2 regions of the Pseudomonas sp. VMV1 genome follow, and region 1 is predicted to be linked to the other one. Evidence: predicted binding sites of a transcription regulator. Region 1 holds the regulator's gene; the other holds the start of a gene.
What was found. Region 1 encodes FliA, which starts transcription of late flagellar genes. Its sites were predicted from a motif close to CTAAAGTTTNNNNNNNNNNNGCCGNTAA; they were not measured.
Positions count from the first base shown of each region.

Region 2: the regulator FliA is predicted to act here: its motif matches at 5,846-5,873, upstream of ACUCV0_RS10955 (methyl-accepting chemotaxis protein).

Region 1 is NZ_JBXGSE010000002.1:478,608-486,418, reverse strand. Features, by position in the region: gene ACUCV0_RS07800 (chemotaxis protein CheA) at 1-251, opposite strand, end outside; gene ACUCV0_RS07795 (protein phosphatase CheZ) at 278-1,066, opposite strand; gene ACUCV0_RS07790 (chemotaxis response regulator CheY) at 1,086-1,460, opposite strand; gene fliA (RNA polymerase sigma factor FliA) at 1,548-2,288, opposite strand; gene fleN (flagellar synthesis regulator FleN) at 2,285-3,115, opposite strand; gene flhF (flagellar biosynthesis GTPase FlhF) at 3,208-4,536, opposite strand; gene flhA (flagellar biosynthesis protein FlhA) at 4,547-6,673, opposite strand; gene sodC (superoxide dismutase [Cu-Zn] SodC) at 6,898-7,425, shown strand; gene flhB (flagellar biosynthesis protein FlhB) at 7,418-7,811, opposite strand, start outside.
Region 2 is NZ_JBXGSE010000003.1:189,929-197,739, forward strand. Features, by position in the region: gene ACUCV0_RS10930 (alpha/beta fold hydrolase) at 1-668, shown strand, start outside; gene bioC (malonyl-ACP O-methyltransferase BioC) at 649-1,446, shown strand; gene bioD (dethiobiotin synthase) at 1,452-2,123, shown strand; gene ACUCV0_RS10945 (curlin) at 2,200-3,312, shown strand; gene ACUCV0_RS10950 (hypothetical protein) at 3,402-3,668, shown strand; gene ACUCV0_RS10955 (methyl-accepting chemotaxis protein) at 3,721-5,778, opposite strand; gene ACUCV0_RS10960 (xanthine phosphoribosyltransferase) at 5,959-6,531, shown strand; gene ACUCV0_RS10965 (YkgJ family cysteine cluster protein) at 6,535-6,939, shown strand; gene ACUCV0_RS10970 (YkgJ family cysteine cluster protein) at 7,278-7,592, opposite strand; gene ACUCV0_RS10975 (peptidoglycan D,D-transpeptidase FtsI family protein) at 7,722-7,811, shown strand, end outside.

The sequences.
Region 1 (7,811 bases):
ACGCGGCGTTCGCCTTTGCGCAGGATGTCGAACACGTTTTCCGCGATATGGCAGCACTCGACCAGGGTATGGAGCTGCAGGAAACCGGCACCGCCCTTTACGGTATGGAAGCCACGGAAAATGGCATTCAGCAGATCCATGTCATCCGGGCGGCTTTCCAGCTCGACCAATTGTTCGGACAACTGTTCGAGAATCTCGCCGGCCTCTACCAGGAAATCCTGGAGGATTTCTTCATCGGCGTCGAAGCTCATTCCTGCACTCCCCAAGAGGGTCTGGGTCAAAAGCCCAGACTGGATAGAAGATCGTCGACGTCGACCTGAGCGGCCACGACGTCTTCACGCTTATCGGCATGAATCTGCGGACCTTCACCCTTCATCGTCTTTTCTTTTCGATTCTGTTCGATCAGCGCGGTGTGATCGTGACTGAAGCCGGTATAGCGATCGACCTGACTGGCCATCATCACCAGCTTGACGAGGTCTTTCTCGATCTGCCCGACGAGATTGACGACCCGCTTGATCACCTGACCGGTGAGATCCTGGTAGTCCTGCGCGAGGAGAATGTCGTTGAGCTTGGCCGACAGCTGCTCGGCACTGCTCTCGCTGTGGCTGAGGAAGGCGTCGACGCGCTTGGCCAGTTCGCGGAATTCGTCCGCGCCCATTTCCCGGCGCATGAATTTCTTCCAGTCGGCATGCACGGCACGGGCCTCGTCGCCGAAGTTGCCTACCAGCGGTGCGCTCTCCTCCACCAGATCCATGGTTCGGTTGGCAGCGTTCTCGGTCATCTTCACCACGTAGGAGAGACGATCGGTGGCATCGCTGATCTGGGAGACCTCTTCGCCGGCCATGCCGCGCGGATCGATCTCGAAGTTGACGATGGCATTGTGCAGCTCGCGGGTCAGCTTGCCGACTTCCTGGTAAAGACCCCGGTCACGCAGTTGATTGAGCTCATTGATAACATGCACGGCCTGGGTGAAATCGCCGCTTTCCAGGCATTTCACCAGCTCTTGGGCGTGCTGTTTTAGATTCGACTCGAAGTCGCTGAAGCTGTTGGTGCCAAGCTGATCCATAACGTCCCCGCGGCTTTCTTCAGCCGTTCACCCGCTCGAAGATCTTGTCGATCTTTTCTTTCAGCACCTGGGCGGTGAAAGGCTTGACCACATAGCCATTCACGCCGGCCTGAGCGGCTTCGATGATCTGCTCACGCTTGGCCTCGGCGGTCACCATCAGCACCGGCAGGGTCTTCAGGCGCGCGTCGGCGCGGACCTGGCGCAGCAGATCGATGCCGGTCATGCCAGGCATGTTCCAGTCGGTGACGAGAAAATCGAAGTTGCCGCTCTGCAGCATCGGCAGTGCGGTATTACCGTCGTCTGCTTCGGCGGTATTGGTGAATCCCAGATCGCGCAGCAAATTCTTGATGATGCGTCTCATCGTGGAAAAATCGTCCACGATGAGGATTTTCATGTTCTTGTCCAAGTCGACCTCCGTCCTAATCCGCACACACGCCACAAGGCGCGTCTAAGCAATCGTAGTAGCCTGAGTACCAGCCGGTTAACGCGAACGCCATTCCGCCAGCCGCGCCCGCAGGCGTGCCGCGCATTGACTGTGAAGTTGGCAGACACGTGACTCGCTCACACCCAGCACCTCGCCGATTTCCTTGAGGTTGAGTTCCTCGTCGTAATACAGCGAGAGCACCAGACGTTCACGCTCCGGAAGATTGGCGATGGCCTCGGCCAGGGCCTTGCGGAAGCGCTCGTCTTCCAGACCGCGACCGGGCTCGAGTTCATGCGAACCGCTCTCCTCGAGCCCATGCTCACCACCCTCCATGAGGTCGTCGAAGCTGAACAGGCGACTCCCCATGGTGTCGCCAAGGATGCCGTAGTACTCATCCAGACTCAATTTAAGTTCGGCCGCGACTTCGGAATCTTTAGCGTCACGACCAGTGCGCGCTTCCACTGCCCGAATGGCGTCGGTGACCATGCGCGTGTTGCGGTGCACCGAGCGCGGTGCCCAGTCGCCCTTCCGGACCTCATCGAGCATGGCACCGCGGATGCGGATGCCAGCGTAGGTCTCGAAGCTGGCGCCCTTGCCGGCGTCGTATTTGCGCGAGGCCTCCAGCAGACCGATCATGCCGGCCTGCATCAGGTCTTCGACCTGTACGCTCGCCGGCAGGCGCGCCAGGAGATGGTAGGCGATGCGTTTCACCAACGGCGCGTAGCGGTTGATGAGCTGCTCCTGCTGGGTACGTTCCGAGGTTTTGCTGTACATGCGAAGCCCGCTGGATGCTGTCATGCGTGGGTACCGATGGCTGGTTGCACAAGGCGCTCGACAAAGAACTCGAGATGGCCGCGCGGATTGGCGGGCAGCGGCCAGCCATCGACTTTCTGAGCCACCGCACGAAAGGCCAGTGAGGCCTTGGCACGCGGAAAGGCTTCGTACACGGGGCGCTGTTTCTGTACCGCTTTGCGCACCGCTTCATCGAACGGAATGGCGCCCACGTATTGCAAGGCGACATCCAGGAATCTGTCGGTCACCTTGGTCAGCTTAGCAAAGAGATTGCGGCCTTCCTGGGGTGTCAGCGCCATATTCGCCAACACCCGGAAACGGGTGACGCCATGGTCGCGATTGAGCAGCTTGATCAGGGCGTAGGCATCAGTGATGGAGGTGGGCTCGTCGCACACCACGACCAGGACTTCCTGGGCGGCGCGGACGAAGCTGACCACCTGGTCGCCGATGCCGGCAGCGGTATCGACGATGAGCACGTCGAGGTTCTCGCTGATGTCGCTGAAGGCCTGGATCAGACCGGCATGCTGGGCCGGCGTCAGATTGACCATCGCCTGGGTGCCCGAGGCTGCCGGGACGATGCGGATGCCGCCCGGCCCGTGCAGCAGCACGTCGCGCAGCTCACACTCGCCGGAAATGACGTCGGCCAAGGTGCGCTTGGGCGACAGCCCGAGCAGAACGTCGATGTTGGCAAGGCCCAGGTCGGCGTCGAGCAGCATGACGCGCCGCCCGATATCGGCCAGGGCCAAGGCCAGGTTGACCGACACATTGGTCTTGCCGACACCGCCTTTACCGCCCGTGACCGCTATGACTTGGACGGGATGCATGCTACCCATTGCCTGATACCTTTGATTGAAATCCGTCACACTTTAGACCAAGTGCATTTGGCGTGCCCAGGCATGCGATGCACCACCACCGTTCGTCGGCGCTAACCGGCGCGGCGGGCATTGCTCTGATACAGGCCGGCGAACATGCCGGCCATGGTTTCTTCGCTCGGCTCTTCGGACGCCTGCAGGCTCACGGCGCGGCTCACCAGCTGGTGGCTGCGGGCCTGATGTAGATCGTCCGGGATGCGCGGACCATCGGCGATGTAGGCCACCGGCAGGCGCTGGCTGATGGCCAGGCCCAGGGCTTCGCCGAGGCTGGCGGCCTCGTCCAGCTTGGTCAGCACGCAGCCGCTCAGACCGCAGCGCCGATAGCTGTGATAGGCCGCCTTGAGCACCTGGCTCTGGCTGGTGACACCCAGCACCAGGTAATTGCGAATCTTCAGCTGGCGGTTCGCCAGGGCTTCGAGCTGCGCCTTGAGCGCCGGATCGTTGGCGGGCATGCCCGCGGTATCGATCAGCACCAGACGCTTGCGTGCCAGGGGCGCCAGGGCCTGCGCCAGGGACTGGCCCGGATCGACCAGGGTCACCGGTACGTCGAGGATGCGGCCCAGGGTCTTGATCTGCTCCTGGGCACCGATGCGGAAGCTGTCCATGCTGACCAGCGCCAGACTCTGGGGACCGTACTTGAGCACGTAGTTGGCGGCGAGCTTGGCCAGGGTGGTGGTCTTGCCCATTCCGGCCGGGCCGACGAAGGCGACGATGCCGCCCTCCTCCAAAATCTTGGCGTCAGTGGTCTTGGCCAGCTGGGCGAAGTTGGCCAGCAGCATGCGCCAGGCATGGCGCGGGTCCTGGATCTTGGCCACGCTGTCGAGCAGGTGGCGGGCCAGGTCGGCCGGCAGCCCCATGCGTTGCAGACGGCGCCAGAGGCCGGCCTGCTCCGGACGGGTGGACTGCACCTGCGTCCAGGCCATGGAGCCCAGCTGGACTTCCAGCAGTTCACGCAGGCCACTGAGTTCGCTGCGCATGGCTTCCAGGGCGCGGCGGTCTTCCGGCGCGGCGCTGGCGGCAGCTGCCGCAGCAGCCGGTTGGGGGGCACGCGGCGGGGCGATCACCGGCTCGCGACGACTGTCGGCAGCACTGATGGCGCCGAGCAGCTGCTTGTCCTTGGGCGCGGCCGAGGGCACGCCCGGCGCGCGGATGCTGAGGTCGGCATGGGCCTGGGCGATCTTCGCATGGGTCTTGCGCAACTCCGCCTGCAGCTCCGCGTTGGGCGCAGCCGGTGCCGGAGCCTGGTAGTCCAGCGCCGCGGTCAGCTCGACCCCGCCGGCGACCCGGCGGTTGCTGAGGATGGCGGCATCAGGGCCCAGCTCGTCGCGTACCAGCTTCATGGCTTGACGCATATCGGCAGCGAAGAAACGTTTGACTTGCATGATCTAGACCTCAGCCATTCTGGCCAACGGTAGCGACGATGGTGACCTGCTTGTTGTCCGGAATTTCCTGGTAGGCCAGTACACTCATGTTCGGCGCTGCCATCCGGGCGAAGCGGGACATCATCCCGCGGATCGCACCAGCTACCAGCAGCACCACTGGCTTACCCATCATTTCCTGACGCTGCGCTGCCTCGATAAGGGAACGCTGCAGTTTTTCAGCCATGCCAGGCTCAAGGAACATACCGTCCTCGGCGCCCTGACCGGCCTTCTGCATACTACTTAGCAACATCTGTTCCAACCTTGGCTCAAGGGTGATAACAGGCAGCTCAGGCTCCATTCCTACGATGTTCTGGACGATTGCGCGGGACAACGCGACCCGTACGGCACCGGCGATGGCGGCGGGATCTTGACTCCGCGGACCGACGTTGGCGATGGCTTCGGCGATGGTGCGGATGTCGCGGACCGGTACCTGCTCCTGCAGCAGCTGCTGGAGGATCTTGAGCAGGGTCGACAGGGAGACGATGCCGGGCACCAATTCTTCGGCCAGCTTGGGCGAACTCTTGGCCAGCACCTGCAGCAATTGCTGGACTTCTTCGTGACCAATCAGCTCGTGGGCATGCTTGAAGAGGATCTGGTTTAGGTGGGTGGCGACCACGGTACTGGCGTCCACCACGGTGTAACCCAGGGATTGGGCCTGATCACGCTGGGTGACGTCGATCCAGACGGCTTCCAGACCGAATGCCGGATCCTTGGCGGCGACGCCATTGAGGGAGCCATAGACCTGACCGGGGTTGATCGCCAGTTCGCGGTCGGGATAGATCTCGGCCTCGGCCACGCTCACGCCCATCAACGTCAAACGATAGGCATTGGGCAGCAGGTCCAGGTTGTCGCGAATATGGACCGAAGGCATAAGAAAGCCGAGGTCCTGGGACAGCTTCTTGCGCACGCCCTTGATCCGCGCCAGCAGTTGACCACCCTGGTTGCGATCAACCATGGGGATCAGCCGGTAGCCGACTTCCAGACCCACCATGTCCACCGGGGTCACGTCGTCCCAACCTAGCTCCTTGGCCTCGGCCGGGCGCTGCACGGGAGCCAGGTCCTGCTGCTTCTTGGCTTCGACTTCGGCGGTCTGCTTGGCCTGGCGCTGACGCTTGTAGATCAGCCAGGCACCGGCGGCGGCACCACCGCCCAGACCAAGGAACGGCAGGTGCGGCATGCCCGGCACCAGGCCCATGGCGATGATGATGAAGGCCGATACCGCCAGCGCCTTGGGCGAGGCAAACATCTGACGATTGACTTGCTGACCCATGTCCTCGGCGGAAGAGACGCGGGTCACCATGATGGCCGCGGCGACCGACAGCAGCAGCGACGGGACCTGGGCCACCAGGCCGTCACCGATGGTCAGCAGGGCGTAGATGCGGGCAGCGTCGCCGAACGACAGACTGTGCTGGGCCATGCCGATGGCCATGCCGCCGATGAGGTTGATGAAGAGGATCAGCAGGCCGGCGACGGCGTCACCGCGCACGAACTTGCTGGCACCGTCCATGGAGCCGTAGAAATCGGCTTCCTGACCCACTTCGGTCCGGCGCTTCTTGGCTTCGTTCTGGTCGATGATGCCAGCGTTGAGGTCGGCATCGATGGCCATCTGCTTGCCGGGCATGGCATCCAGGGTGAAGCGCGCCGACACCTCGGAGATGCGGCCGGCACCCTTGGTCACCACCACGAAGTTGATGATCATGAGGATGGCGAACACCACCGCACCGACCACGTAGTTGCCGCCGACCACCACCTCACCGAAGGCCTGGATGACCTTGCCCGCGGCGTCGTGGCCATCCTGGCCGTGCAGCAACACCACGCGGCTCGAGGCCACGTTCAGCGCCAGGCGCAACAGGGTCGACACCAGCAGGATGGTCGGGAAGACGGCGAAGTCCAGCGGCCGCAAGGCGTAGACGCTGACCAGCAGGACCACGATCGACAGGGCGATGTTGAAGGTGAACAGCACGTCCAGCAGGAACGGCGGCATCGGCAGGGTCATCATGGCGAGCATCGCCAGGACGGCCAGCGGCACGCCCAGGTTGCCGCGAGCTAGACCGCGCATGTTGCCCATCATCAGGGATTTATCGACTTTCACACCCATTCCTCGCTTGCCGGTGCCGTCGTCACGGAAAGTTGACGCAGCGCACTGTTCGCAGGGGCCTGAGCAAGCTCCGGGCCAACTGCCCAACAGCTTGAATCCGCAAGGTTTTCCGGAGGCGATACAGGACTGGTTACGGATCGGTGGAGCGGCGGGCTGAACCCCAGGTGAAAGACGCGAGTCTGTCTAGGGACCTGCGCTAGCGCGCCTATCCGAGGAGCATCATGATGAAAATCTGGACCGCGACGCTGTTGGCCACCTGCCTGGCCGGCACTGCCCAGGCGGCTGAATCTTTGACGATTCCCGTGAACAAGGTCACGACCGACGGTGTGGGTGAAAGCGTCGGCAGCGTGCAGGTGACCCGCTCGAAATATGGCCTGGTCTTCACCCCCGACCTCAAGGGCCTGGAGCCGGGGATCCATGGTTTTCACGTCCATACCAAGCCCAACTGCGGCCCGGCCGAGGTGAATGGCACCCTGACCGCTGGCGGCGCCGCGGATGGTCATCTTGATCCGCGCAACACCGGCAAGCACAGCGCGCCCTGGTCGGACGATGGCCACCTGGGCGAACTGCCGGCGCTCTATGTGACCGCAGACGGCCAGGCCACTCAGCCGGTACTGGCGCCACGCATCAAGCGTCTCGAAGAGATCAAGGGCCATGCCCTGATGGTACATGCCGGAGGCGACAACTACTCCGATCAGCCCAAGCCCCTGGGCGGTGGCGGCGCCCGCGTCGCCTGCGGCGTCATCAAGTAGGCGCCTTCCCCTCCTCGTCCCGCCGCAGATCCGGCGGGATGGGCAGGTCTGACAGCTTGGGCTTGCGGCCACGTCCGGCGCGGAATTGCCTGAGCTGATAGACATAGGCCAGGACCTGAGCCACGGCCACATAGAGCCCGGCCGGAATCTCCTGATCCACATCGGTTGAGTAATACACTGCCCGCGCCAGGCCGGGTGACTCCAGCAGCGAGACCTGGTGTTCCTGGGCGATCTCGCGAATCTTCAGCGCGGTGAAATCGCTGCCCTTGGCCACCAGGACCGGCGCCCCGCCCTTGGCCGCATCGTACTTGAGGGCCACGGCGAAGTGGGTCGGGTTGGTGATGACCACATCGGCATTGGGCACCTCGGCCATCATCCGCTGCTGC
Region 2 (7,811 bases), on a different contig from region 1:
CCCTGCGTGACGAACTCGTCGAGCAGGAACCCTTTCTCGACGTCCTGATCGAGCCACTGCCGACCCTGGCCGACACCCAGGACTGGTTCACCGACCTGGAAGCCCGCATCGCCGAGGGCGTCTGGCTGGGTGGCTGGTCGCTGGGCGGCATGCTCGCCAGCGAATTCACCCTGCGCCGCCCCGAGGGCGTGCACGGCCTCATCACCCTGGCCAGCAATCCCTGCTTCGTCGCCCGCGCCGGCTGGCAGACCGCCATGGCGCGCAGCGTCTTCACCGATTTCTTCGAGGCCTGCTCGCTGGACGCCGAGCTGACCCTCAAGCGCTTCACCCTGCTGGTGGCCCAGGGCGCGCGCGACAGCCGCACCCTCGCCCGCCAGTTGCAGGTGACCCTGCCCGAGGTCGATCCCGAGGCGGTCATCGCCGGCCTGGAGCTGCTCGCACGCCTGGACACCCGCGCCGCCCTGCAGGCCTTCAGCGGTCCCCAGCTGCACCTGTTCGGTGCCCATGACGCCCTGGTCCCGGCTACCGCCGCCCAGGCCTTGGGCGACGAGCTGCCCACCGCCCAGGTCGAGGTGCTGGAACATGCCAGCCATGGCCTGCCGCTGGAGCGCCCGGACGAGGTGGCCACCCGTATCCGTGAATTCATCTATGCAGGACGAGATGGCTGACGTATTGCCCGACAAGCGCCAGGTGGCGCTGTCCTTTTCCCGCGCCGCCGCGCAGTACGACGGTGCCGCCCTCCTGCAACGCCGGGTCGCCGATCGCCTACTCAATCGGCTGCCCCTCCAGGCTCCGCAACGCTGGCTGGACCTAGGCAGCGGCACCGGCTATTGCAGTCGGGCCCTGGCCCGGCGCCATCCGCACGCCGAAGGCCTGGCCCTGGACCTGGCCCTCGGCATGCTCCGCCACGCCCGCGAGCAAGGTGCCGGCGCCCGCCACTACCTGACCGCCGACGCCGAGCGCCTGCCACTGCGCGCGGACTGCTGCGACCTCATCCTGTCCAGCCTGGCCCTGCAGTGGTGCCCGGACCTGCCCGCCGTGCTCGCCGAAGCGCGGCGCATCCTGCGGCCAGGCGGTGTACTGGCCTTCAGCAGCCTGGTCGAGGGCACCCTCGACGAATTGCGCCAGAGCTGGGCCCAGGTGGACGACCAGGTGCACGTCAATCGCTTCCGCCGCCAGGCGGCCTATGCCGACGCCGCCGCGGCCAGTGGCCTGCAGGTGCTGGGGCTGGACGTCGAGCCCGAGCGCCTGCACTTCCCTGACCTGCGCGCCCTGACCCAGCACCTCAAGGCCATCGGTGCCCACAACCTCAACCAGGGTCGCCCCCAGGGCCTCACCGGACGCCAGCGGCTGGCGGCCTTTACCCGCGCCTATGAAAGCCTGCGCCAGCCCGCCGGCCTGCCGGCCACCTATCAGGTGATCCACGTTCTGCTCCGCAAGGAATGACCGCCATGCCCGCCTATTTCGTCACCGGCACCGATACCGAGATCGGCAAGACCACCATCGCCGCCGGCCTGCTGCACCAGGCGCGCCTGCAGGGCCTCGCCACCGCCGGGGTCAAGCCGGTGGCCTCCGGTTGCGAACGCACCGCCGACGGCCTGCGCAACGGTGATGCCCTGGCGCTGCTGGGCGAAACCTCGCTGCCGCTCGGCTATGCCGACATCAATCCCATCGCCCTGGAACCGGCCATCGCGCCGCACCTGGCCGCCCGCGAGGCGGGTATCGACCTCAGCGTCGCCGCCCTGGCCGCGCCGGTGCGCCGGATCCTGGCGCTGCAGGCCGACTTCACCCTGGTAGAAGGCGCCGGTGGCTGGCGCGTGCCCCTGGCCGGCCGCGAGTCGCTCTCCGACCTCGCCCGCGAACTGGGCCTGCCGGTGATCCTGGTGGTCGGGGTGCGCCTGGGCTGCATCAACCACGCCCTGCTCAGCGCAGAGGCCATCCTCGCCGACGGCCTGCCGCTGGCCGGCTGGGTAGCCAATCTGGTAGCCCCGGCCACCCTGCGCCTGGACGACAACCTCGCCACCCTGCACGAGCGCCTGCCGGCGCCCTGCCTGGGCACGGTGCCGCACCTGGCTGCGGCCACTCCCGCCGCGGTCGCGGTGCACCTGCGCCTGCCGGGCTGATATCAGTCTTTCGGGCGATGGCCGCAGAGCCAGGCCGGCGGCAGACTGCCCTGTCTGCCGCTACCGGATTCGCCCCGTGCCCACTTCCACGTTCCTGACCTGCCTGGGCCTGCTTGGCCTGACCAGCACCGCCTGGGCGCTGGACAACCAGACCCTCGTGGATCAGCGCGGCGAGCGCCTCGGCGCCTTCCTCACCCAGGAACCCGATAGCCGCCAGGGCAGCCTGGAAGTCGTCCAGACCGGTCGCGCCAGCAAGGCCTATCTCACCCAGCGCGACTCCCAGGGCGACCGTACCCGCGTCGAGCAGGGCGGTGTCGGCAACTTCACCAATGTCACTCAGGCCGCCGGCGGCGCGCGCGAGATCGTCATCGACCAGCGCGAGGCCAGCCAGAGCCATGCCTATGTCTACCAGGGCCACGGCCAGCGCGATGGGGTGGACATCCTCCAGAGCGGTCTGCAGAACGAAGCCCTGGTGCGCCAGGGTGGCTACGACCAGCGGATGCTCATCGAGCAGCAGGGCGCACGCAATCAACTGAGCCTGTTTCAGGACGGCCGCGACAGCGGTAGCCGCTCGCGACTCAAGCAGGTGGGCGATGATCATGTGCAGGATGTGCTGACCCTGGGCGCGCGCAACGAGGTTGACCTGTTGCAGGGCGGCGACGCCAACCGGGCCGTGGTCGAGCAACGCGGTGACGACAACCAGGCCGGGGCCCGCCAGGGCACGCGGCAGCAAGACGTTCAGCTGATCCAGATCGGCAATCGCAACAGCGCGGCGGTGCAGCAGAACGGCCTTGAAAACAGACCGCAGGCCGTCAACACGCGCCAGCTTGGCGACGACAATGCCGCCCAGGTGATCCTGACGGGCGATGGCAACCACCTCGATCTGCAACAAGTGGGCAATCGCAACAGCGCCGGCGTCCTGATCGGCGGGGACGACTCCCGTCTGACCCTGGTCTCCCAGGGCAACGACAACGAGTTCAGCGCGATCTGGATCGGCGACAACGTCGAGCTCGGCATCGAGCAGCTGGGCGATGGTCATTCCTTCCATGCAGGCCTGGGCAGCGACGCCCAGGTCAGCGCCAGCCAGCAGGGCGCTAGCCAATATGCCTCAGTCAGCCAGGCGAGCGCTGGCAACGCCGTCAACCTGAGCCAGAGCGGTCAGGGCAACCGGGCGACGATTCAACAGTAGCAGGACACAAGCGGTGACACGGCATGCTGGTTCTTTGACGTCAAAGCTGCTTCAATAGCCCTTTGACATCACCGTCGAGGACGCTGTCCATGAACGTGACTTCAAGCAATACCCTCTACGCAGGGGTGCAGGCCTACCAGAACGGCAGCCGCACGGTCGAAAAGGCCGGTGTCGCCCTCGCCTCCCAGACCGCGCGCAACGAGCAGCAAGCCCTGGGCGCGACCACCAACAGCCAGGCTGACATGGCGAGCCAACTGGTCAATCTGGATGTCGGCAAGTACCAGGCGCTGGCCGGTACCAAGGTCATGCAGGCCTCTCAGGAAACCCTGGGCCGGCTGCTCGATACCCGGGCCTGATCAGCGGTTCTTTGAGTGGAAGGGGCGCCCTGACCGGCGCCCCTTCTGCGTTCTAGCCCAGGCGGAAACGCGTGGTGTTGGCCGCCAGGGTGCGGCTGCCCGCCTCCAGGCCGACCGCCGTGCTCTGCACCGTGCGCGCATTGCCGAGCAGCTCGGCGGCGGCGCCATCGATCTGCTGGATATTGCCGCTGACCTGATCGGCGGTGACCGCCTGCTGTTCAGCCGCCGTGGCGATCTGCACCAGGGTATCGGACACCCCCTGCACCGATTCGGCGATCTCTTCCAGACGCTGCCCCAGGCCGGTGACCGACTGGGCGTCGCTGGCCGCCTGACCACAGGCCTCCTGCATCAGCGACACGGCCTGGGCCACGGTGCTGCTCAGACTGCCGACAGTGCCGGCGATCTGTGCCGTGGAGGCCTGGGTGCGCTGCGACAATGAACGTACCTCGTCGGCGACCACGGCGAACCCTCGGCCCTGATCACCGGCGCGTGCCGCTTCGATGGCGGCGTTGAGGGCCAGCAGATTGGTCTGTTCGGCGATGCCACGGATGACGTCCACCACCTGCTGGATCTCCCCGGCCTGGGTGTTGACCTGGGCCATGGCGGCGGCGGTCTCGTCCAGCCGCTGATTGAGGCGCTGGATGCTGGCGGTGGTCTGGCGACTATCGCGCTGGCTGACCTGAGCGATGCCGCGCATCTGTTCGGCGCGCCCGGCGGCCTCCTCGCAACTCCGGGCCACGCCCTGGGCGGTCGCGGCCAGCTCGGTCGCCGCAGTAGCGATCTGGGTGATCTGCTGGCGCTGGGCTTCCACCGCGCCCAAAGCCGCCTCGGCCTGCTGTCCCAGTTCACCCGACGCCATGCCCACCTGGCGACTCTCCCGATCGACCGTCTGCAGGCTGGCCCGCAGCTGCACCACGGCCAGGTCCAGTGCCCGCCCGATTTCCGCCAGCTCGTCGCGTCCGTTCACCTGGGCCGTGCGGGTCAGATCGCCGTCACGCAAGCCTTCGGCCAGGGTAGTGATGCCCCGCGCGCTGCCGCGGATGGCCGCCTGCATGCACAGCAGCAGATAACAGGTCACCACCAGCAGCAGCCCGAAGCCGGCGACGATGAAGCCGAAACGGTGGACGGCATCGGCGCGATAGAACTGCAGCCGCTGATCCAGGCTTTTGAGGGTCTGCTGGCGGAAGGCCTGCAGCCCTTGCAGGACGCCGTCCAGGGTGGCTTCGAACTGCTCCGGCTTGAGGGTGATCTCGCTACTGAAGATGCCCTGGTCGAGGGTCTTGAGGCTGGCCTCCAGCTGGCTGTTGACCTTTTGGTAGTCGTTCTTCCAGCCGGCCAGGTCGGCGGGTAGCTTGCTGCTGAGCAGGGCGCCGACCTTGGTCAGGCTCTCGTGGGAGTCGCCAACGCGCGCGCGCAGGTCGCGTAGTTGCAGTCGGCTCTGCAGGCTGAACTGACCGGACACCACGCTGGCCTGACCGACACTGGCCAGGCGTCCGAGTCGCTCGTACAGCTCGACCGACTGGGTGGTGCTGATCTGCATCAGCAGATAGGTTTCCAGCCAGGGATCGAGGATCAGGCCGCTGTCGAGGGCGATCTCCTCGCGCAACGCCTGGACGGCCCCCAGGGCCGCGGTGAATCTGTCGTAGCCGTCCGGCCACCAGCCCAGATTGCGCAGATCCTTGACGTCGAGGCCGGCCACGGCCTGCTGGAGCTCCTGGAAGCGTTGCTGCACGCCACTGCCCAGGGTCTCGGCCGCCAGTTGCTGCTGTAGCGCGGCGAGGCGCGCGCGACCGCTGTCACTGCGGCCCTCCAAGGCGGCGATGGCGGCCTGCACCGCCGGGGTCGGTTGCCGAGCGGTGTCGATCGCCTTCCAGCGCGCGGTGAGGTTGCGCTGGGCGTTGAGTTCGGCCTCCAGCACATCCAGGCGTTGCAAGAGCCGGACGCCACTGCGTTCGCCGCTGACCGTCGCCAGCTTGGCCTGGAAATCCGCACCGAGCAGCCAGAGGCTGACCGTGAGTGGCAGAATGAACAGCACGAGGAGCAGTGCAAACTTGCGCGCGAAGCCGAAGCGGCTCAGCACGCGAATCCCTGGTGACAACAAAACGTCCATCGATGACCGCTCCTCTGCCCTTCCGCTGGCAAACGCCGCTACCCGTTGCGGGTATCTATAAGGCGATTTGTCGGCAAACTAACGACTTTCTTGAAAGATAGGGCACAATCGCCGCCCTCCCGTATTCCCAGACCCGGTCCTGCACTCAGGCCCGGGCGTTGCCGTTAAAGGATCGTCCGCGTGGAACGCCTCAAAGCCAAGATTCGCACCGAAGGCCAAGTACTCTCCGAGCAGGTGCTCAAGGTCGATGCCTTCCTCAACCACCAGATCGACCCGGCGCTGATGCGGGACATCGGTCAGGAGTTCGCCCGCCGCTTCGCCGATGCCGGCATCACCAAGATCGTGACCATCGAAGCCTCGGGCATCGCCCCGGCGGTGATGACCGGTCTGGAGCTGGGCGTACCGGTGATCTTCGCGCGCAAGCATCAGTCACTGACGCTTACCGACAATCTACTGGTCGCGAGTGTCTATTCCTTTACCAAGCAGACCGAGAGCACCATAGCCGTCTCGACCATGCATCTGGCGTCCGACGACCGGGTGCTTATCATTGACGACTTCCTCGCCAACGGTAAGGCAGCCAAGGCGCTGATCTCCATCATCGGTCAGGCCGGTGCCCAGGTCGCCGGACTCGGCATCGTCATCGAGAAGTCCTTCCAGGTCGGCCGCGCCGAACTCGACGCCCAGGGCTATCGCGTCGAATCCCTGGCCCGCGTCGCCTCCCTGGCCGACGGTCAGGTCACCTTCGCCGAGTAAGTCATGGCTCAGATACTGCGCATTCTCGGTGCCGACCTCGATCGCACCGAAACCTGGATCCGCTACGACAAGGCCATGTGCCTGGACTGCGCGTCCAGTTGCTGCACCCTGCCGGTGGAAGCCCGCCTGTCCGATCTGATCCGCATGGGCGTAGTGGACGAGTTCGAGAAGGGCGAGCCGCTCAAGGACATCGCCAAGCGGCTCAAGAAGGACGGCGTCGTCGAACGTCTCAACGCCAAGACCGGGCTGTTCACCCTGGTGCGGCTGTCCAACAACGACTGCCTCTACCTGCATCCGAAGACGCGGCTGTGCACCATCTACGACCAGCGCCCGGACACCTGCCGCAACCACCCGCGCGTCGGCCCGCGACCCGGCTATTGCGCCTACAAGCCGCAGAAGCTGCGCTAGACAAAGGGCCGGCGTAGGTTGGGTTGAGCGCCAGCGAAGCCCAACGGGGCGGGCTCGGTCCCGCGCGTTGGGCTTCGACGAGAGAGCCGTCTTAACCCGACCTACGGTCTATCGCGTTCCAGGCCGCGATAGGACGCTAGCGCCCCTGTAGCCTGGAAAACCGCGCAGCGTTTTCCACAGGGCCGCGCCATTGCAAGGTGGACAAGGCTGGCGCCGTTAGCCACCCTACGTAGCTGTTCGCGGCCATGGGGCCGCTCCTACGGGGGTCGATGGCTCCGTAGGAGCGGCCCATGGCCGCGATGGGACCACCCGGACGGTACACCTTTCAGGCGAATGCCTCAGAACTCGCCGCTTTCCATCGCCCGCTTCATGTCCGCGCGTTCTTCCAGGCATTCGGGACCGGCCATGTCGAAGATCCGGCAGACCCAGGGCCTTACCTCATAGATGCTGCAGTTCATCTGTTCGCGATCCAGGGCCGCGCACCAGCCGTCGTCGAGACGCCTCATGCGGGTACCGGTCCAGTCTTCCTCGATGTAGCGGGCGGGCACGCCGGCATCGTCGAACAGCAGCACTTCCTGGCGGCAGCACCAGGCCTGACAGCTCTCGCAGGTCACGGTAGGGGTGGAAAGGTGGTGCAGAGGAATGTCGCTCATGGGTGCAGTGTAACGCTCCCGGCCGCTCAGCGGTTTCCGGCCGATGGCTGGAGCAGTTACCATGCGCGTCCCCGATGGTTGTAACCAGTTGTGACCATGCCCAAGCCCTCTTCTCGCGCAGGAGCCGCCATGACGGCCGCACCCCGCTATCGCTTCTATGTCGTGGTCGCCGTGCTGGTCCTGTTGACCTGCGTGGTCGCCGGACGCATCACCTACCTC